Salipiger abyssi: one gene and its partner. The protein of the gene in region 2 interacts with the protein of the main gene of each other region in a pairwise test. Links are inferred from orthologs where the notes say so. Each region holds a gene or a part of one and is shown on either strand. Other genes may lie near its edges.

What was found.
Region 1: the proteins of mtgA (region 2) and Ga0080574_RS06115 interact in binary tests that used the Escherichia coli proteins (3 or more experiments, as listed by UniProt). The link is inferred for Salipiger abyssi from one-to-one orthologs.

Annotation. Positions count from the first base shown.
Region 1 is NZ_CP015093.1:521,230-526,089, forward strand. Bases 1,861-4,860 are described here. They hold Ga0080574_RS06115 (peptidoglycan D,D-transpeptidase FtsI family protein), read right to left. Parts: upstream 4,258-4,860; coding sequence 2,464-4,257; downstream 1,861-2,463. Other genes in these bases: Ga0080574_RS06110 (UDP-N-acetylmuramoyl-L-alanyl-D-glutamate--2,6-diaminopimelate ligase), read right to left, coding at 1,861-2,409; ftsL (cell division protein FtsL), read right to left, coding at 4,254-4,598; rsmH (16S rRNA (cytosine(1402)-N(4))-methyltransferase RsmH), read right to left, coding at 4,598-4,860. In the rest of the region: Ga0080574_RS06105 (UDP-N-acetylmuramoyl-tripeptide--D-alanyl-D-alanine ligase), read right to left, coding at 1-931; more of Ga0080574_RS06110, read right to left, coding at 928-1,860. UniProt on the Escherichia coli protein: Essential cell division protein that catalyzes cross-linking of the peptidoglycan cell wall at the division septum. Required for localization of FtsN.
Region 2 is NZ_CP015093.1:2,285,906-2,302,410, reverse strand. What follows is about bases 1-2,849. They hold mtgA (monofunctional biosynthetic peptidoglycan transglycosylase), read left to right. Parts: upstream 1-971; coding sequence 972-1,727; downstream 1,728-2,849. Other genes in these bases: Ga0080574_RS14690 (efflux RND transporter periplasmic adaptor subunit), read left to right, coding at 1,835-2,849; gltB (glutamate synthase large subunit), read left to right, coding at 1-649. In the rest of the region: more of Ga0080574_RS14690, read left to right, coding at 2,850-3,175; Ga0080574_RS14685 (efflux RND transporter permease subunit), read left to right, coding at 3,172-6,294; Ga0080574_RS14680 (acetyl-CoA C-acyltransferase), read right to left, coding at 6,325-7,521; Ga0080574_RS14675 (TetR/AcrR family transcriptional regulator), read left to right, coding at 7,622-8,191; Ga0080574_RS14670 (cell wall hydrolase), read left to right, coding at 8,335-8,838; Ga0080574_RS14665 (ABC transporter substrate-binding protein), read right to left, coding at 8,851-9,891; Ga0080574_RS14660 (sensor histidine kinase), read right to left, coding at 9,891-11,282; Ga0080574_RS14655 (response regulator transcription factor), read right to left, coding at 11,275-11,946; Ga0080574_RS14650 (Bug family tripartite tricarboxylate transporter substrate binding protein), read left to right, coding at 12,116-13,093; Ga0080574_RS14645 (tripartite tricarboxylate transporter TctB family protein), read left to right, coding at 13,195-13,626; Ga0080574_RS14640 (tripartite tricarboxylate transporter permease), read left to right, coding at 13,637-15,175; Ga0080574_RS14635 (TetR/AcrR family transcriptional regulator), read right to left, coding at 15,267-15,929; Ga0080574_RS14630 (shikimate dehydrogenase), read left to right, coding at 16,067-16,505. UniProt on the Escherichia coli protein: Peptidoglycan polymerase that catalyzes glycan chain elongation from lipid-linked precursors. May play a role in peptidoglycan assembly during cell division in collaboration with other cell division proteins.

The DNA of each region.
Region 1 (4,860 bases), 1.8 Mb from region 2 along the record:
ATTGCCCCAGCGCGGTGATCGCCAGCGCCCGGTCGAGCCCCAGCGCATGCGCCACCGCCAGCACGCCCAGCCCGTTCACCGCGAAATGCCGCCCCGGCACCGCCACCTTGAAGAGGATCGGCGTGCGCCAGGCCCGGCCCTGCGCCACGGTCGTGGCATCGCCCACGGTCACCTCGGTGATGCGGTGGTGATTGCCCGCCGCCTCGCCAAAGGTGATGACCTGCGCCGAGCGCGCCTCCGCCATCTCCACCAGGATCGGCGAGACCTCGAGATCGCCGTTCACCACCGCAGTGCCGCCCGGCTCCAGCCCCTCGAAGATCGCGCCCTTCTCGCGCGCGATGCCCGCCAGGCTCTCGAAGGCGGCCAGATGCGCCGGCGCCACGATGGTCACCATCGCCACATGCGGCCGCGCCATGCGGCTCAGCGGCGCGATCTCGCCGGGATGGTTCATGCCGATCTCGATCACCGCGAAATCCACGTCGCGCGGCATCCGCGCCAGCGTCAGCGGCACACCCCAGTGGTTGTTATAGCTCTTCTCGGCGGCATGCACGGTGCCCTGCGCGCCCAGCACGCAGCGCAGCATCTCCTTGGTCGAGGTCTTGCCGACCGAACCCGTCACCGCCACGACCTGCGCCCGCGTGCGCGCCCGCGCCGCGATGCCCAGCCGCTCCAGCCCCGCCTGCACGTCGTCGACCAGCAGCAGCCGGTCCTCGTCCACGCCCTCGGGAATGCGGCTCACCAGCGCGGCGGCAGCGCCCTTCTCCAGCGCCTGCGCCACGAACTCGTGCCCGTCGCGCGCCGCCTTCAGCGCGACGAACAGATCGCCCGGCGCCAGCGTGCGGGTGTCGATCGAGACCCCTGTCGCCTCCCAATGCGCCGAGACGCGTCCGCCGCAGGCCTCTGCCGCCTCCTTCGCCGTCCAGAGCGTCACAGGCCCCTCCCGTCCAGCGCCGCCACGGCGACGCTCGCCTGTTCCACATCGTCGAACGGGTAAACCGTATCGCCGACGATCTGCCCGGTCTCGTGACCCTTGCCGCAGACCAGCAGCGCGTCGCCCGGCCCCAGCAGATCGACGCCGCGCAGGATCGCCTCAGCGCGGTCGCCCACCTCGGTGGCGCCCGGCGCGCCCTCCAGCACCTGCGCGCGGATCGACGCCGGATCCTCGGAGCGCGGGTTGTCGTCGGTCACGATGACCATATCCGCGTGTTCCGTCGCGGCCTTGCCCATCAGCGGGCGCTTGCGCGCGTCGCGGTCGCCACCGGCGCCGACAATCGCGATGAGCCGGCCCATGACATGCGGGCGCAGCGCCTGGATGGCGGTCGCCACCGCGTCGGGCGTATGGGCGAAATCCACATAGACCGCCGCGCCATTGTTGCGCGTCGCCGCAAGCTGCATGCGCCCGCGCACCGTTTCGAGCCTCGGCAGCGCGCGAAAGACGTCCTCGGCCTCGGCGCCGCAGGCGATGACCAGCCCCGCCGCCAGCAGCGCGTTCCAGCCCTGAAACCCGCCGATCAGCGGCAGCCGCAGCTGCTCCACCACGCCGTGCCAGCTCAGCCGCAGCTCCTGCCCCGTCGCGTCGAAGCGCTGGCCCAAGAGGCGCAGATCGGCGCCCTCGGCCTCGCCAACGCTCAGCACCTCCTGCCCGCGCGCCTTGGCGATGGCCAGCATGTCGATGCCGCGCGCGTCGTCGATATTGATCACCGCCATGCCCTCCTCGGGCAGCACGCGGGCGAAGAGCCCGGCCTTGGCGGCGAAATATTCCTCGAAATCCGCGTGGTAATCGAGGTGATCCTGGCTGAAATTCGTGAACCCCGCCGCCTTGAGCTGCACCCCGTCGAGCCGCCGCTGGTCGAGCCCGTGGCTCGACGCCTCCATCGCCGCGTGATCGACACCGGCCTCCGCCGCCTCGGCCAGCGCCTTGTGCAGGGTGATGGGCTCGGGCGTGGTGTGGCGCAGCGGCGCCTGCCAGTCGCCCTCGACCCCGGTGGTGCCCAGATTGACCGCGCGATAGCCCAGCTCCTGCCAGAGCCGGCGCACGAAGGTAGCGACGGAGGTCTTGCCGTTGGTGCCGGTCACCGCCACCATCGTGGCGGGCTGCGCGCCGAAGAACAGCGCGCAGGCATAGGCCAGCGCCTGGCGCGGATCGGCGGCGATCACCAGCGCCGCCTCGCTCTCGCCCAGCGCGTCGCGGGCGATCTCGGCGCCCTCGGCATCGGTCAGCACGGCAACGGCGCCCTGCGCCAGCGCGGTCTCGACAAAGCGCGCGCCATGCACCTTGGTGCCCGGCATCGCCGCAAAGAGATGCCCCGGCATCACCGCCCGGCTGTCCACGGAAATGCCGCTCACCTTCGCCTCGCGCCCGCCCCGCGCGGTCAGGCCCAGATCCGAGAGGCTCTTCTCCCCGCTCATGGCAGCCCTTTCATCTTTCCCAAAATACTCAAACCCGGCGGCGCCGACGCGCCCTCAGTTCCGGATGAGTGTCACATTGGTCATGTCGCTCATATCGTATTCCGGACGCAAGCCCAGAAGCGGCGCGATCCGGCCGATCATCTCGGCGGCCACCGGCACGGCGGTCCAGCCGGCGGTGCGGCGGGGCTTGGAGCCGGAGGTCTCGACCGGCTCGTCGAGCGTGACGACCAGCACGTATTTCGGATCATGCGCCGGGAACATCGAGGCAAAGGTGGCGATCACCTTGTCCTTGTAATAGCCGCCGCCATGCTCCTTGGGCTTGTCCGCCGTGCCGGTCTTGCCGCCGACGTGATAGCCCGGCACCTCGCCAAAGCTCGCCGTGCCCTCGCTCACCACCTTGCGCAGCATCTGCCGCGCCGAGGCCGATACCTGTTCCGAGAGCACACGCGGCCCGATTTTCGGACCGTGCTGCTTCAGCAGCGTCGGGCTGACCAGATGGCCGCCATTGGCAATGGTGGAATAGGCCGCCGCCAGATGCAGTGGCGAGGAGCTGAGCCCGTGCCCGTAGGAGATCGTCACCGACGACAGGTCGGTCCAGCGCGAGGGCAGCAGCGGCTTGCCGCCCGCCGCCTCGACGATCTCGAGCCCGGTCGGCTCGAAAAAGCCCAGCGATTTCAGAAACTCCTGCTGCCGCTCGATGCCGATGGCCAGCGCGATCTTGCCGGTGCCGCGGTTGGAGCTCTTCACGATGACCTGCTCGACGCTGATCTCGCCGTAATTGTGCCCGTCGAACTCGCCGATGCGGTGGCCGCCGACCTTGAAGGGCGGGCGGGTGTCGATCACCGTGTCGGGGCGCACCAGCCCCAGCTCCATCGCCTGGGCCGCGGCAAAGATCTTGAAGGTCGAGCCCAGCTCATAAACCCCCTGCACCGCGCGGTTGAACAGCGGGCTGTCGGAGGGGCTGCCCTCGGTCGGCGGGCGGGGCCGGTCGTTGGGGTCGAAATCGGGCAGCGAGGCGATGGCGATCACCTCGCCGGTATGCACATCCATCAGCACCGAGGCCGCGCCCTTGGCGTTCATCAGCCGCATGCCCGAATCCAGCACCCGCTCGGTGGCGGCCTGAATGGTCAGGTCGATGGAAAGCTCCAGCGGCGCCCCCTCGCGGGCCGGATCGCGCAGCTTGGCGTCGAAATATTTCTCGATCCCGGCGGTGCCGATCACCTCGGCGGAATGCACGCCTTCGCGCCCGAAACTGGCGCCGCCAAGGATATGCGAGGCCAGCGCGCCATTGGGGTAAAGCCGCATCTCGCGCGGACCGAAGAGCAGCCCGGGCTCGCCGATATCGTGCACCGCCTGCATCTGCTCGGGGCTGATTTTCTTCTTCACCCAGAGAAACTTGCGCTTATCGTCGGTGAAATCCTTGACCATCCGCTCTTCGTCGAGATCCGGGAAGATCGCCTTCAGCTCCTTTGCCGCGCGCAGCGGTTCGATCATCTGCTGCGGATGCGCGTAGAGCGAATGCGTCTCCATATTGGTGGCGAGGATACGGCCATGACGGTCGGTGATGTCGGCGCGGCTGGCGATGATCGAGGCGCCGGTGGCCTGGGCGCGCGGCTCGCTGGGTTCGGAACCGGCCAGCACGCCCATGCGCACGCCGATGGTGCCGAAGGCAATGAAGAACAGCACGCCCAGCACCAGCAGGCGGCCCTCGGCGCGCACCCTTGCGCGGTCGCGCATCTGCTCGTGGCGGATGCGGATGTTCTCGCGTTCGATGGCGTCGGGGTTCTCGCCCTTGCGGCGGGCGTCGAGGATGCGGGCCAGAGGGCGGAGCGGGGTGCGCGTGGTCATTGCCCGGCCCCCGCGCTGGTCACGTCGACGGGCTCGGTGACCACCAGCGGATGTATCACCGGATAGGCGACCTGATCGACGCGGCCATATTGATCGGCCCGCATCGGCAGCAGTTCGAGCCGGGGAAAGTTGATCTCGGCCAGATCGCGCAGCCGGTCGGGGCGGTTGAGATAGGCCCATTCCGCCTTGAGGATCGCCAGCCGCGCCCGCGCATCGGCGATGTCGCGGTGCAGATCCTCAACATGGTCGAGCGCCGCCTGGGTGTCGTAGTTTTCGCGATAGGCCCAGAAGGCGAGGCCGATCAGCCCCAGAAAGGTGGTCACATAGAGCATCGTTCGCATCAGCGCTTCCCCTTCAGTTGCGGCATGTTCAAAGTCGCCGACCCGATCTCGCCCGGCACCGCCTCGGTACGGCGCCCGATGCGCAGCCGCGCCGAGCGGGCGCGCGGGTTGGCCTGCAACTCCACCTCATCCGGCCCCACCGCCTTGCGCGTCACCAGCTCGAAGCGCGGCTCTTCGGTCTCGGTCACCGGCGCGTGGCGGCTCACCGAGCCGAGCCGACCGGAGCGCGCCTGGAAGAAGCGCTTGACCATGCGGTCCTCGA
Region 2 (16,505 bases):
GAAGCTGACCGGCTCCGCCGGGCAGTCGCTGGGGGCCTTCGCGGCGCCGGGCCTCAAGATCGAGGTCTCGGGCGATGCCAACGACTATGTCGGCAAGGGTCTCTCCGGCGGCACCGTGGTGGTGCGTCCGCCGATGATGTCGCCGCTCAAGGCCGAGGTGAACACGATCATCGGCAACACCGTGCTTTACGGCGCAACCGACGGTTACCTGTTTGCCGCCGGCCGCGCGGGCGAGCGTTTCGCGGTGCGCAACTCCGGCGCCAAGGTGGTGGTCGAGGGCTGCGGCTCCAACGGTTGCGAATACATGACCGGCGGCGTGGCGGTGATCCTCGGGCCTATCGGTGCCAACTTCGGCGCCGGCATGACCGGCGGCATGGCCTATCTCTACGATCCCAAGGGCGAAGCGGCGGACATGATGAACATGGAAAGCCTCGTCACCTGCCCGGTGAACAGCGAGCACTGGGAAGCGGAGCTGAAAGGCCTGATCGAGCGCCACTTGGTCGAGACCAAGAGCCGCAAGGCCGAGGACATCCTCCAGCACTGGGATCTGGAGAAGGTCAACTTCCTCCAGGTCTGCCCCAAGGAGATGCTGAACAAGATCCCCCACCCGCTGGGCATCGAGGACAGCCTCGCCGTGCCGGCGGAATAAGCACCGGCTTTCATGAGATGTCGCAGACGCCCGGGGATTTCCCCGGGCGTCTTGCGTTTGGCCTCAACTGAACGGAAAAACCGCCCGACAGCGTGATTTTTCCGGATTGCGCCACATTGTTTACCCAACGACACCCAATTCAGTGGCCATAAAGGAATTGTTCGGAGTGTTAGTTTCAAATGTGACCCGTGGCGTATGATGACGAGTGTCAGATATCGTCCCCTGCCACTGGGGCGGCCAGGGCCCGGAGCGCATAGATGCCCCGGGCCTTGTGCGCGTTGCACGCTTCCCCCCACCCGCCAGCCCGTGTATTTCTGACCCCATGGCGCGAGCAGCGAAAAAACCGAAGAAGCAGGCAAAACCCGACAAGCTGCGTGAGGCTGTCGCAAAGCCGCGCCGGCGGGTCCGTCCGGGGCGCTGGCTGCTGCGGCAGGCTTTCCGGCTGGCCATGGTGGCGGTGGCGCTGCTGCTGCTGGCGGTACTGCTCTACAAGCTGATCAACCCGCCCACCACCTACACGATGTGGTCCGAGGGCCGGCGGCTCGGCGCCTCGGTCGATCAACGCTGGGTCGATGCCGAGCGCATCGCGCCGGTGATGCTGCGTTCGGTCGTGGCGGCGGAGGATGCCAATTTCTGCACCCATTGGGGCTTTGACATGCGGGCGATCCGCGCCGCCATTGCCGAGGGCGGCAATCGCGGCGCCTCCACCATCAGCCAGCAGGTCGTGAAGAACACCTATCTCTGGCAGGGCCGCAGCTGGCCGCGCAAGGCGCTGGAGGCGCTGATCACCCCGGTGGTGGAGGCGCTCTGGTCGAAACGACGCATCCTCGAGATCTATCTCAATATCGCCGAGTTCGACGAGGGCGTGTTCGGCGTCGAGGCCGCCTCGCGGCACTATTTCGGCATCGGCCCAGAGGCGCTGAGCGCGATCCAGGCGGCGCGGCTCGCCGCGATCCTGCCCGACCCCAAGGACCGCTCGGCCTCGCGCCCCTCGGGCTATGTCCAGCGCCGCGCCGCACAGATCCGGGACGGCGCCGCCACCATCGAGCGCGACGGGCGCGCCGACTGCTTCGAATAGCCCACGCCCGGGCGGCAACAAGACGATTGCCATTTTCCGGCGAAGGCTGTTCTCTGCACCCATTCAACACTCGAAATATGACCTGGAGACACGACACGATGGCGGGCTTGGATTCCCTGATTGGCCGCGCGCTGGCCTTTGGCATTCCTGCCGCTCTTGGCGTCGCGGCCTTCGTCTATGCGGAAACGCTGAAACAGCCCCCCGCCGAAGCCGCCGTCAAGCGCCCTTCCCTGCCCGTCCGGGTGCTGACCATGCAACCTGTGCCGGTGCTGCCACGGCTGTCGGGCTATGGAACCGTCAGCCCGGCGCGCGAATGGCACGCGGTGGCACGGGTCGCGGGCGATATCGTCGAGAGCGACGCCGGCCTCGCCGCGGGCGCGCTGGTCGCGGCGGATACGGTACTGTTCCGGATCGACGATTCGGATCTGCGCCTGTCGCTGGCGCAGATGGATGCGCAGATCGCCGCGGCCGATGTGAAGGACGACACGCTCGCCGCCAGCCTCGACATCGCGCGCGCCGATCTGGAGCTCGCCCGGGCAGAGCTGGCGCGGCAGGAGCGGCTGGCCGAACAGGGGGTCGCCGCGCGCGCCGGGCTCGATGCCGCCCGCCGGCAGGAGCTGTCCGCCCGCGCGCAGGTCACCGGGCTCGAAAACGAGCGCAGGCTGGCCACCGCCGAACGCGAGGTTGTGCTGTCGCAAAAGGCCACGGTGGCGCGGGCGCTCGATTTCACCGAGATCCGCGCGCCCTACGATCTGCGCATTACCGAAGTGACCGCCACGGAGGGGCAATATGTCGGCGCGGGCCAGACCCTGCTCGCCGCCGAGGGCGTCGCGGCGGCGGAAGTGCCGGCGCGGTTCCCGCTGGGTCATATCGGCCCGTTGCTGCGGCTGGCCGGCGGCGGCGCAGAGGTCGCGGATCTGAAAGCCCGCGTACGCCTCACCGCGCCCGGCCACGATGTCACCTGGAAGGCGCGGGTCGTGCGGGTCGGCGACGCCATCGACAGCGGCACACAAAGCGCCACGGTGGTGGTCCGTGTCGAGGATCCGCTCGGCCAGGCCGCCGCCGGGGAACGTCCGCCGCTGCGGCGCAACATGTTTGTCGAGGTGCTGCTGATCGGCCCGCAGACCGAACGGCTCGTGGCACCGGCGGATGCGGTCTGGGACGGCACGGCGCTGGTCGTGGGCGCCGACGACACGCTTCAGAAACGCCCCGTGAGCGTCGCCTTCACCATGGGCGATCTCGCGGTGATCGACAGCGGGCTGGAACCCGGCGACCGGCTGGTGATCACGTCGCCGACCGTCGCGGTGCCCGGCATGCAGGTGAAGCCGATTGAAGACAGCGCCCGCATGACCGCCCTTGCCGCCGAGGCGCTGGGGCAGAGCGCGCCCGCAGGCGGCGGCGCTGGAAGCGGTCAAGGCAGGAACAAATCCGGCGAGGCCGGCAAATGATCCGGCTCTTCGCGCTCCACCCCACGGCGGCGAATATCCTGATGATCGCGCTGCTGGCGCTCGGCCTCGCGGCGCTGCCCAAGCTGCAACGCGATACCTTTCCGCTGGTCGCGCCCTCTGAGGTGGAGATCCGTATTGCTTATCCCGGCGCCACCCCCGCCGAGGTCGAGCGCGGCATCTGCGTCATGGCAGAGACCCCGCTGCGCCGCGTCGAGAACCTCGACCGGCTGAGCTGTCTGGCGCGCGAAAACACCGCGATCTTCACCGCCGAGATCGTCGAAGGCGCCGACATGACGCGGTTTCACAACGATCTGAAGGCCGCCATCGACGGCGTGACCGGCTTTCCCGACAAGGCCGAGGATCCGGTGAGCACGGTGGTCGAGCGCGTGGCCTCGGTGGCCTCCGTCGCCGTCACCGGGCCGGACGATCCGCAGGTGCTCTTTGCCTATGCCTCCGCGCTTGCCGATCGGCTGCGCGCCGATCCCGAGATCTCGGATGTGGAGGTGAACGGGTTTTCCGATCGCGAGATCGCCGTCACCTTCGACGCGGTGGCGCTGCGCCGCCACGGGCTGAACATCGCGCAGATCGCCTCTGTCCTGTCGCAGCACAGCCTCGATCTGCCGGCGGGCACGCTGCAAGGGCCCGATGGCGACGCCGCGATCCGTTTTCTGGGAGAGAAACGCAGCCCCGCCGAGCTGGCCCGCATCCCCGTCGCGGGCAGCGCGGGTGGCGGCACGCTGCTGCTGGGCGATGTGGCGACGATCCGCGCGGGCTTTGCCGATCCGGCACAGGCGGCCTATTACGGTGCCCACCGCGCCGCCATCGTCGCGGTGAACAAGACCGCCACGCAGGATGCACTGCGCGTCAAGGCGGCGCTCGACCGGCAGATCGCGCAGGCACGCGCCGAGGCGCCGGGCAATATCGCGCTGGCGATCTCGCAGGATTCCACCAGCAATATCCGCGACCGCCTGCGCATCATCGCCGAGAACGGCACGCAGGGCCTGCTGCTGGTGCTGGCGGTGATGTGGCTGTTCTTCGGCTTCCGCCTGTCCTTCTGGGTGGCGATGGGACTGCCGGTCTCGTTCCTAGGCGCGATCTTTGCGATGCAGCTTCTGGGCTACACGATCAATATGATGACCATGGTGGCGCTGCTGATCGCGGTGGGGCTGCTGATGGACGACGCCATCGTGATTTCCGAAAACATCGTGCGCCGGCGCGAGGCCGGGGAAGCGCCCCACAATGCGGCTGTGAACGGCGTGCGGCAGGTCGGGCCGGGGGTCTTCGCCTCCTTCGTGACCACGGCGATGATCGTGGGGCCGCTGAGCTTCATGACCGGCAATATCGGCGCGGTGCTGAAATATATCCCCATCGTGCTGCTGCTGGTGCTCGCCGTCAGCCTGATCGAAGCCTTCCTCATCCTGCCCGCGCATATGCGCCATTCGCTGGGGCGGAGGACAGAGCCCGGTCGCATCAGCCGCGCGGTGAATGACGGCTTTGCCCGGTTCCGCGACGCGGTGATCGTGCCGCTTGCCGGGCTGGCCCTGCGCTTTCGCTATGCGACGCTGGGCCTCGCGGTGTTTCTCGTGCTGATCTCGCTCGCCCCCTATTCCGGCGGCTTCATCAAATACCAGAGCTTTCCCCAGCTCGAGAGCGACACGGTCGAGGCGCGGCTGCTGCTGGCCGAGGGCGCGCCGCTGTCGCTGACCGAAAAGCGCGTGGCCAAGGTGGTCTCGGCGCTGGACATCATGAATGCCGAACTGACGCCCGCGCAGCCCGGGGGCCAGTCGCTGGTTCAGAGCTATACCGTCACCTATGGCAGCAACCCCGACGCGCCGGGGACCGGCCCGCATATGGCCACGATCAGCGCCAAGCTGCTGCCCGCCGGCACGCGCAGCACCGATGTGACCGAGATTCTCGACCGCTGGAAGATGCTCAGCGGGCGGCTGCCCGACATGGCGGCGTTCCGCATCACCGACAAGGAGCGCGGCGCCGGGGGCAAACCCATCGACCTGCTGGTACAGGGTCCGGATCTGGAAGCGCTGGCCGTCACCGCGCGCGAGATGCGCCGGTTTTTCCGCGATTTCGACGGGGTGCGGGATGTGACCTTCGACCTGATGCCCGGCAAGCCGGAATATCTCGTCCGGCTCGATACCGCCGCCGCAAACGCGCTTGGGGTCGCGCCGCAGGCCCTCGCCGGCGAGCTGCGCGCCGCGTTCCGCGGCGACAGCGCGCTCAGCTTCGCCGACGGGCTGGGCGAGGTCGATGTGGTCGCGCGCTTTGACGCCGGCGACCGGATCGCGCTGTCGGATATCACCGATCTGCGGGTGCGCAGCAGCTCCGGCGCGCTGGTGCCGCTCTCGGCGGTGGCGACGGTGACGCAATCGCGCGGCTATGCCACGATCAACCGGGTCGACGGGCAGCGCAGCGTGCGCGTTCAGGGCACGATCAATCCCGCCGTGGCCAATGCCCGCGAGCTGATGCAGGCCCTGCGCGCCTCCTATCTGCCAAAGCTTGCCGAAACCCGGCCTGAGATCTCCGTCCGCATTCTCGGCGAGGCGGAGGATACCGCGACCACCGGCAGCTCGCTGGCGCGCAATATGGCGCTTGGTGCGGGCGGTGTGTTCCTGTTGCTGGCCTTCTACCTGCAAAGCTTTGTCCGCACACTGGCGGTGCTGGCGGCAATCCCGCTCAGCCTCGTGGGCGTGATGTGGGGACATATGGCGCTGGGGCTTCAGATCTCGCTGCCAAGCCTTGTGGGGCTCGCGACGCTTGCCGGGGTGGTGGTGAACGACTCGATCCTTCTGGTGAACTTCATCGACGACAGGACCGCGCGCGGCATGGATGTGCTGGAGGCCGGGCGCGAGGCGGTCCGCGACCGGTTCCGCGCGATCTTTCTAACCTCGCTGACCACGGTGGTGGGGCTCGGCCCACTGCTCTTCGAGCCGAGCACGCAGGCGCAGTTCCTGCGCCCCATCGTGGCGAGCCTCGCCTTCGGCCTCAGTGCCGCGACCTTTCTGGCGCTGTTCGTGACACCCGCGGTGATTGCGGTGCTTCAGGATTTCGGGCTGCGCCCGCGTCTTGCGGCGACGGAAGGCGAGGTGGAGGGCGCGCCTGCGTGACCGATGGGGTGGGTGGGTTGCAAACCCACCCTACGGCGTAACCTCCAGGGCGATGGCCGTTGCTTCGCCGCCGCCGATGCAGAGGCAGGCCACCCCGCGCCGCAGGCTGCGGGCGCGCAATGCGTGGATCAGCGTCACGATGATCCGCGCGCCCGTCGCTCCGATCGGATGGCCGAGGGCGCAGGCGCCGCCATTGACGTTGAGCTTTTCGCGCGGAATGCCGATCTCCCGTGCCGCCGCCATGGCCACCACCGCAAAGGCCTCGTTAATCTCGAAAAGATCCACCTCCTCGGCTGTCCACCCGACCTGCGCCAAAAGCTTTTGGATCGCCGGGATCGGCGCCGTGGTGAACCAGGCGGGCTCCTGCGAATGGGTGCTGTGGCCGAGGATCCGTCCCAACACCGGCAGCCCGCGCGCCTCCGCCTCCCGGGCCGAGGCCAGAACCAGCGCCGCCGCACCATCGGCATTGGCCGAAGAGCTGGCGGCGGTGATCGTGCCCAGATCGCCAAAGGCCGCGCGCAGCCCCGGGATCTTCGCCGGGTCGATGCGCCCGGGCCGTTCGTCCTGCGCCACCGTCACCGTTCCCTTGCGGCCACGCACCTCCACCGGAGCGCATTCCGCCGCGAAGGCACCGCCGGAGACGGCGGCGCGGGCGCGCTCCAGCGTCTCGATGGCATAGGCGTCCTGATCGCCGCGGGTAAAGCCGTAACATTCCGCCGTGGCCTCGCCGAAGGTGCCCATCGGGCGGCCGCGCTCATAGGCATCCTCCAGCCCGTCCGTCATCATATGGTCGAGCAGCTCGGTGCCGCCCGCTTTACGCCCGCCGCGCATCTCGGGGATCAGGAAGGGCGCGCCCGACATCGCCTCCATACCGCCGGTCACCACGATGCCGGCGCTGCCCGCGTGGATGAGATCATGGCCCAGCATCGTCGCCTTCATCCCCGAGCCGCAGACCTTGTTGATCGTGGTCGCGCCGGTGGCGTCCGGCAACCCCGCCGCCCGCGCCGCCTGCCGCGCCGGCGCTTGCCCGAGCCCGGCAGGCAGCACGCAACCCATCAGGATTTCCGACAGATCCGCCCCGTCGAGCGCTGCATCGCCAAGCGCCGCGCGGATCGCCACGGCACCAAGCTCGGTCGCCGGCACCTGTGCAAAGGCGCCCATGAAAGCGCCCAGCGGAGTGCGCCTGGCGGCGACGATGGCCACCGGATCGTTGGGTCTGTCTGACATGCTGAATCTCCCTGAACTTCATTTAAATTATGATCATAATCCAACTTGTCAACAATAAGATTACGGTTATAATTCAAGCCGGATATCAGAGGAGGCCCCAATGCGGATGAGCCGGCAGGACGCGGCGCAGAACCGGACACGGGTGGTGCGCACCGCCGGCGAGATGTTCCGCGAGCATGGCTATGACGGGGTCGGCATCGCCGCGCTGATGCAGGCGGCGGGGCTGACCAATGGCGCGTTCTACAAACAGTTCGCCAGCAAGGAAGCGCTGCTGGCCGAGGCCACAGAGGACGCGCTCGCCCGCAACGCCGAGGCCTGGGAGACCGTGTTGCAGGAGGCCGAGGGCGATCCGCTCGCGGCTGTGGCGCGCTGGTACCTGTCCAAGCCGCATCTGAGCCATCGCGGGCTTGGCTGCACCTACGCCACGCTCGGCGCCGAGGCACCGCGCCACGAGGTGCCGGTGCGCGAGGCCTTCGACGCCGGGCTGCGCAAGACACTGAGCCAGATCGCCGAAGCGGCGGCAGAGACCGGCACACCCGCGAGCGAGGCTGCGGCGATCCGGCTGCTCAGCCGGCTTGTCGGGGCGCTGGTGCTCGCCCGGGCGGTCTCGGACCCGGCGCTGGCGCAAGATATCCTGACCACCAATGCCAATGCAGAGGACACACCCTGACCGGTCTCGCCAATAGTTTTTCCCCGCCCCGCCGTGGCGGGAAGATCTTGCCGCAGCCTAGTGCTAGACTAAACGCAGCGCCAAGGCCGGCAGGGTTTCCCACAAGTGCCAAGGCGCTGCCCCTCGCGGAAGGAGATTGCGACATGACCCTGATGAACCGCCCCGCCGCCCTCGCCCTGCCGCTGCTCGTGCTGCTGGCCGCCTGCGGCGCGCGCATGCGCCACCATCCCGACGAGCTCGAATGCATGGAGCGCGCGATGTATTTCGAATCGCACCGCTCCAGCCGCGACGGGCTGATCGCGGTGGGCAACGTCGTGATGAACCGCGTCGCGTCCGACGATTTTCCGGATACGGTCTGCGGCGTCGTCTCGCAAAAGAACCAGTTCGCCCCCGGCGTCATGACCCGCGAGATGACAGGCCCCTCGACCGCGCTGGTGCGGGAGGCGGCGCTCTCGGTCATGCATGGCGAGCGGCATCCGATGATCGCCGACGCGCAGTTCTTTCACAGCAGCGCCTATCGCGCATCCTATAACAACATGCATTACGTACTCTCGACCGGCGGCAATGCGTTTTATGAAAAACGCCGGCCCGAGGCCGTTACGCAACCGTTTCCGTTGCCGCCCGTCGAAGGGCTGACCGGGCGGTAGCGCTCCGCCCGCTTACGGCGTTTCGGCGCGCCGGAACGTGTCCGACCAGAACTGAAGCAACAATTCCCGGCGATTGGGGTCGCGGGCGACGAGCAGCGCCGGTGAGAGCGGGATATATCTGCGGGCACTGGCGGCGAGGCCGGTTTCCGCGGGCTCCATCCGCGAGACCAGCCCCGCCCGCATCAGCAGCGTCTGCGCCTCGGGCGTCAGCATGAAATCGAGCAGCCGCGCGGCGGCGGCTTTGCGCGAGGCTGTCTTGGGGATCATGTATCCGCGCGACAGGACCAGCGTGTAGTCCTCGGGCAGGATCACCCCCACATTCGCCGCATCGGCGTTCAGCACATACGAGCCAAGGACGTTATAGGCGATCAGATAACGCCCCTCCGCCACGCCCGCGATGATCTCGGCGGAGCAGCAGGTCGCCACCGCATCGACCCGGGCAAAGCCCTCAAGCAGGGCGCCGAAGGTCGTGGCCTCCAGACTGTCGCTATGGGCAAAAAGATAGCCCAGACCCGACGCGGCGATGTCATAGGTCGCGATCCTGTTGCGGAAGAATTCGGGCCGGGCGCGCAGCGCATCGAGCAGGGCGAAACGGCTGCGGGGCACCTCGTCGCCGGGCAGCAGGCTCTTGTTGTAGGCGATCACAGCGGGTTCGGTCGTCACGCCCCAAAGCTCGTCGCGCCAGCGCCGCGTCGGCGGCAGCGCCTGCGTGGTCGCCGAGCGGTAGGCATGCGCGCAGGCAGCATTGACCAGCCACACCATCTGCTGGACCGCCGAGGAGAGGATGGCATCGGCCCCGGAGGCGCCCGCCCGGCAATCGGCGCGGCTCAGCTCGAACAGCGCGTTCGAGCCCCATTGCTCGTAGGTGATCGCCAGTTCGGGATTGAGCGCGGCGAACCGCCCGATCACCGGGCGGATGATCTCGATATCGGTGGTCGAGCGCAGCAGAAAGGGGATGTCGCCCGTGCCGAACCGCGCGGTCGCTTCCTGTGCGGCGGCGGGCAGCGGCGACAGCATTAGCAGGCAGACCAGCAGCCGGGCAAACGGGCGCATCACGGCGTCTCCTCCTCGGCGGGCAGGACGAGACTGGCGCAAAAGCCGTGCTCGTCCCGCGTCATCTCGACCCGCCCGTCAAAGGCCGTGGCGACGGCTGTGACGATCGACAGGCCGATCCCGGTGCTTTGCTCGCGCGAGGCGGTGCTGCGGTTGAAGCGCTCGCCCAGAAGCGCAATCACACTATCATCCGGCCCCGGCCCGCTGTCGCAGACCCAAAGCACCGCCTCGGCGCCGCGTCGCGTCGCACCGATGGAGACCGGCGGACGGCCATGCCGGAGCGCATTTCCCAGAAGGTTGCGACCGGCCTCGCCCAGTGAAAAGGCATCGGCCCGCACCATCACCGGATCCTCGCCGATCTCCAGCCGCAGCTCGGCCTCCGGGCTCAGAACCGCGTGGTCATCGCGCTCCATGATCTCGAGCGCGATCTCACGCAGATCGACCGGCGCGCGGGGCACGCTGTCGGTTCGATGCACCACCAGAGCCCGGCTGAGCAGCTGATCGAGCAGGGTTCCGAGCGAGCGTGTGCGCGTCAGCAGCCGGTCCAGCGCGCGGCGGCGGGTGGCGGCATCGGTCTCGGACGCAGCCGTGTCCGCATGCACCCGGATCGCCGCAACCGGCGTGCGCAGCTGGTGGGCAGTGTCCGAAATCAGGGTGCGCATGGCCTCGACCTGACCTTCGAGCCGGCCCATGAATCGATTCATCGCCCCCAGCATCACCTGCAACTCGCGCGGAAGACGGTCGGCGGGCATCGGCGTCAGATCGTAGGGATCGCGGCCGGAGAGATCTTCGACCAGCGCCTCCAGCGGGCGCAGCGCCGAGCGGATCACCAGAGACGCGATCACCATGAGAAAGACCCCGGCGACCGCCATGGGCAGCAGAGCATCCAGCATCAGCTCCCGCGTCATCGCCCGGCGCGCGCGCAGCGTCTGGCCGACGACGATATCGACGGGGCCGGAAAAGTCGCGCTCGACAAAGCGCCGGGTGAGCTGAACGAAACGCGCCGGCTCCCCGTCCAGCGGCGCATCGAAGAAACGGATCGCGCCGCCGCCGCGCGCCGGCGGCGCGACCCGCTGCTCGGGGTCGAGACCGGTAACGAAGCGCCCGTCGGGACCGAGCACCGAATAATAGATCCGGTCGTCCGGCGCCTGCGCCAGAAGCTCGAAGGCCGAGACCGGAAGATCCACCAGCGGCCTGCCTTCCTGTATCCGGATCGACTCCGCGATGTCGCTCGCCGCGCCGAGCAACAGCCGGTCATAGGATTGCCGTGCCGCCTGACGACCGTTCCACCAGATCGAGCCGGCGACCAGAACACCGCCCAGAACCAGGATCGCCAACACTGTGGCCAGCACGCGCGAGACGAGGCTGCGCCCGGCGCCCGCGTCACTCATCCTGCCCGATCCGGTAGCCCACGCCGCGCTGGGTGGCGATGCTCACATCGGTGCCGGCGAATTTCTTGCGCAGCCGCGCGATATAAAGCTCGATCGCGTTCACGCCGACATCGGCGTCCTCAAAACCGTAGAGCGAATCGTAAAGCCGCGTCTTCGACAGGTATTGCCCCCGGTGGCGGATCAGCATGTCCAGGAGCGCCGCCTCGCGCCGGGTGAGATCGAGCTGCCGCCCGTTCAGGCTGGCGCTGCGATCCTTGGGCGCATAGGTCAGCGCGCCCAGCGTGATCCGTTCCTGTTTGCGGTCGGTCTCGCGCCGCACCAGCGCGCGCAGCCGCGCCTCCAGCTCGCGCTGATCGAAGGGTTTGCCGAGATAATCGTCGGCGCCCTGGTCGAGCGCGACGACGCGGTCATCGACCGAGGACAGCGCCGTCAGCATGAGAACCGGCGTGCGGTCGCCGGTGCCACGCATCTCGCGAAGCAGCGACAGGCCGGAACCGTCGGGCAGGTTGATATCGAGAAGGACCGCGTCATAGCGCTGTACCGCGCGGCAATCGCGGGCGTCCTCGATGCTGGGGGCAAGATCGCAGACGACGCCCGAGCGGGCGAGATGGGCGATCACCCCCTCCGCCAGATCCTCGGCATCCTCGACCATCAAGATGCGCATCGCGGCCGTTCCCCTCCTGACACCCGCCAACCTGTCGCGGTGACAGCTTCGTGACAGGAACAACGGTTACACATCCGCAACCCGCAGGAAAGGGATCGCAAGGTCCGGCCCTGCGGGGATGTCTTCCGGCGCGTGGGAGTGCGCCGTGCAGAACCCTGAGGAGGAACACATGAAACTTACCGCAACCCGCGGCGCGATTGCCGCCGTCGCCCTGTCGCTGTCCGCCATTGCGGCCTCGGCGCAGGAGAACCCCGAATGCATCGCACCGGCCAACCCGGGCGGCGGCTGGGATTTCACCTGCCGCCAGGTCGGCAAGTCGCTTCAGGATCAGGGCCTGATCGACCAGACCATGCAGGTCGTGAACCTCGCCGGTGGCGGTGGCGGCGTGGCCTTTGCCGAAGTGGTCAACAAGCGCAGTGACGATGACGACCTGATCGTCGCCGCATCCTCGGCCACGGCCACCCGTCTCGCTCAGGGCGCCTATCCCGGCAACACCATGGATCAGGTGCGCTGGCTCGCCTCGGTCGGCGCCGACTACGGCGTGATCGCCGTCGCCGCCGACAGCGAGATCGAGACGCTGCCGGAGCTGCTCGACCAGATCAAGGCCGACCCGACCTCGGTTTCGATTGCCGGCGGTTCGGCCGTGGGCGGCTGGGATCACCTCAAGGTGCTGATCGCGGCGGACGCCTATGGCGTCGAGGACGTGCGCAAGGTGAAATACATCGCCTTCGACGGCGGCGGCGAGGCGGTGACACAGCTTCTGGCGGGCTCCGTCCAGGGCTTCACCGGCGACATTTCCGAAGCCAAGGGCTTTGTCGACTCCGGCGATATCCGGGTCATCGCGATCCTCGCCCCCGAGCGCCTGGGCGGCGAATTCGCCGAGTTCCCCACCGCCCGCGAACAGGGCATCGACGCCATCGGCGCCAACTGGCGCGGCTTCTATGCCCCGGGCGGCATGTCGGACGAGGCCTATGACGCCTGGGTCTCCAAGATCGGAGAGCTCTACGCATCGGATGCCTGGAAAGAGGTGATGGCTGCCAACGGTCTGGCCCCGCTCGACCTTCAGGGTGACGCGTTCCAGGGCTTTGTCGAGGATTCCGTCGCCCGCATTCAGTCGATCTCCAAAGAAATCGGCATCATCAAGTAATCCGCACTCACGGAACACTTGCCGGGTGCCGCGCAGCCGTGCGGCACCCGGTCTTTCCCGACCCCCTGACAACCTGACACCCAGACAAGAGGAGATCCGCCATGAGCGATCGTATCTTCGGTGTCGTCGGCATGCTGCTCGCCCTCGGCTACGTCGTTGCAGCCTTTGCGATCGAGGAGAGCTTCCTCTCGGATGCCGTCGGTCCCAAGGCCTTCCCCCTGATCATTGCCGGCATCCTCGGCCTGTCGAGCGCGGTCATCGCGCTGCGCCCGGATGCCGAACCCGCCTGGCCCGCACTTGGCCGCCTGGCCGAGATCGGCGCCGCAGTCGTCGTGATGATCCTCTATGCCGAGATGCTGCCCGTCGCCGGCTTTGTCATCGCCACCGCCTTTGCCGCCGCCTATCTCGCCTGGCGGCTCGGCTCGGCGCCGCTCGAAGCGGTCGCCGTGGGCGTCGGCACCTCGGTGGGCATCTACGTTATCTTCCATCTCGCGCTCGGGTTGTCGCTGGCTCGCGGCCCGTTCGGGTTCTGAGGAGGCCGTCATGGATATTCTTGCAAATCTCGGCGACGGCTTTGCCATCGCCATCACCTGGCAGAACCTGCTGCTGGCGCTGCTGGGCTGCTTTCTGGGCACGATCATGGGCGCGCTGCCCGGCCTCGGCCCGTCGAACGGCGTGGCGATTCTGATCCCGCTGGCCTTCACCATGGGGCTGGGCGCGACGCCCTCGCTGATCCTGCTGACCTCGGTCTATTACGGCGCCATGTATGGCGGGCGGATCTCGTCGATCCTGCTCAACATTCCCGGCGACGAACCGGCGATGATGACCTGCCTCGACGGCCACCCGATGGCCAGGAAGGGCATGGCGGGAGAGGCGCTGTCGCTCTCCGGAGTGGCCTCCTTCATCGGCGCCTTCATCGCGACCTGGGGGCTGATCCTGCTGGCGCCGCAGCTGGTGAAGATCGCGCTGCTCTTCGGTCCTGCGGAGTATTTCGCCCTCTTCGCGCTGGCCTTCATGACGCTGGGCGGCGTGTCCTCGACAAATCAGGCGAAATCGGCCTTCGCGGCGGCGCTCGGCCTCGGCCTCGCCACCATCGGCGTCGATACCCAGACCGGTGTGCCGCGCTTCACCTTCGGCGAAGTGCATCTCTATGACGGGCTCGATTTCCTCGTCGCCATCGTTGGGCTCTTTGCCCTTTCCGAAGTGTTCATCTTTCTCGAAAACCGCCATGGCGGCTCCGATGCGGAAGGCAAGAAGATCTCCATCGGCAAGCTCTACCCGCCGCTTTCCATGCTGAAGCAATGCACGCCGACGATGCTGCGCACGTCGCTGCTGGGGTTTGTCGCCGGCGTCCTGCCCGGTGCGGGCGCCTCGCTCGGCTCCTTCATCTCCTACTCGATGGAAAAGCGTCTGGTGGACCGCGAGAACACCTTTGGCACCGGCGATCCCCGCGGCGTCGCGGCGCCCGAGGCCGGCAACAACGCCGCCGCCGGCGGGGCGCTTGTGCCGATGCTGGCGCTCGGCGTGCCGGGATCGGGCACGACGGCGGTGCTTCTGGCGGTGCTGCTGGCGCTCAACATCACGCCGGGGCCGCTGCTCTTCACCCAGAACCCGGACGTGGTTTGGGGGCTGATCGCGGCGCTGTTCATCGCCAATATCATGCTGCTTGCGATGAACATCCCGATGGTCGGCCTGTTCACCCGAGTGCTCATGGTGCCCTCGCGCATCCTGATGCCCATCGTGGCGATGGTGAGCTTTGTCGGCATCTACGGCATCTCGGGCTCGACCTTCGACCTGCTGGTGATGATCGGCTTCGGGATGATGGGCTGGGGGCTGCGCAAGCTGGACGTGCCGCTGGTGCCGATCATCCTGGGCACGCTGCTGGGCAACGCGATGGAGAACAACCTGCGCCGCGCGGTCACCATCGACAACGGCAACTGGTGGACGCTGGTCGACAGCCCGCTCTCCATCGCGCTCTGGGCCATCGCGATCATCGGCTTTGTGCTGCCGCTGATCATCGGCGCCCGGGTCAAGGCCCGGATGCATGCCCGCCGCGACAGCGAAGGCGCCATCAGCGACTGACCTCGCACCTGAGAGAAATCGCAAAGCCCGCCGACACCGGCGGGCTTTGTCACATCGGGCCCCTGGATCCGTTCGCCAAACAGCCGAGCCGTCAGACGCTCGCACCGCCGGGGTTCCTGAGCGCCGAGAGCACGATGCTGCGCGCCGCCTCCTCGCGCAGCAGCGCCTGCCCCTCCTCGTCGAACAGGCTGTCACCGAAATTGAGCGTAAAGGTCGCGCGGTTGGAGACGTTGAAAAAGCTCATCGCGCTGATCCGCCAGTGCAGCGCCAGCGGCGAGATATCCTCGCGGAACAGGCCGCTCGACCGGCCCGCCTCGCAGATCCGCTCCAGCACGCGGATCGCCGCGACGTTCTGCTCCGCCAGCCGCTCGATATTGCGCATATGGCTGCCGTCATGAATGTTCTCGACCATGACCAGGCGGATGAAATCCGGGTTCCGGCGGTGGTGGTCGAAGGTGAATTCCACCAGCTTGCGCAGCGCGTGATCCGGCGCGAGATCTTCGAGATCGAGCTCCGCCTCGCCGGCGCGTACTTCCGCATAGGCCTCCTCCAGCACCGCCTGATAGAGCGATTCCTTGTCGCCGAAATAGTAAAAGACCATCCGCTTGGAGGTTTTGGTCTTGGCGGCGATGTCGTCGATCCGCGTCCGCGACAGGCCGGTCCGGGCGAACTCCGCGCGCGCCACGCGCAGGATATCCGCCCGCACCGCCTCGGGATTTTGCTTCCAGCTCCTGAGCTTGGCAGGTTTGTCCAACAGTGCTCTCCCCTCCGACCGGCACGCACGCCGCCCGGCCATGGTAACATTTTAACCCGTGGGTTCAATTGGATTGACCGAATTAACCGGTTGGTTCATTATTGCGACGAATCGAAGCGCCTATGGAGGAGAAGCTCTTGGATCAGCCCGTCGCCACGGAACGCCCCATGCTGGCCGGTCTCATCGGCCGCGGGATCGCGCTGTCGCGCACCCCGCGCATGCATATGGAGGAAGCCGCGGCGCAGGGGCTGGGGGCAGTCTATCGCATCCTCGACATGGACGAACCCGCCCGCCGCGAAATCACGCTGAAGACGATGCTGGAAAGCGCCGAGGCCTGCGGTTTCGACGGGCTCAACGTCACCTACCCCTACAAGATCGAGGTCATCGGGCTGCTCGACGAGCTTTCCGACAATGCCCGCGCGGTTGGTGCCGTGAACACCGTGGTGCTGCGCGACGGGCGCCGGGTCGGCCACAATACCGATCTCTGGGGGTTTGCAGAAAGCTTCCGGCGCGGCCTGGCCGGCGAGGCTGTGGAGCATGTGCTGCTCGCCGGCGCCGGCGGCGCGGGTGTTGCCG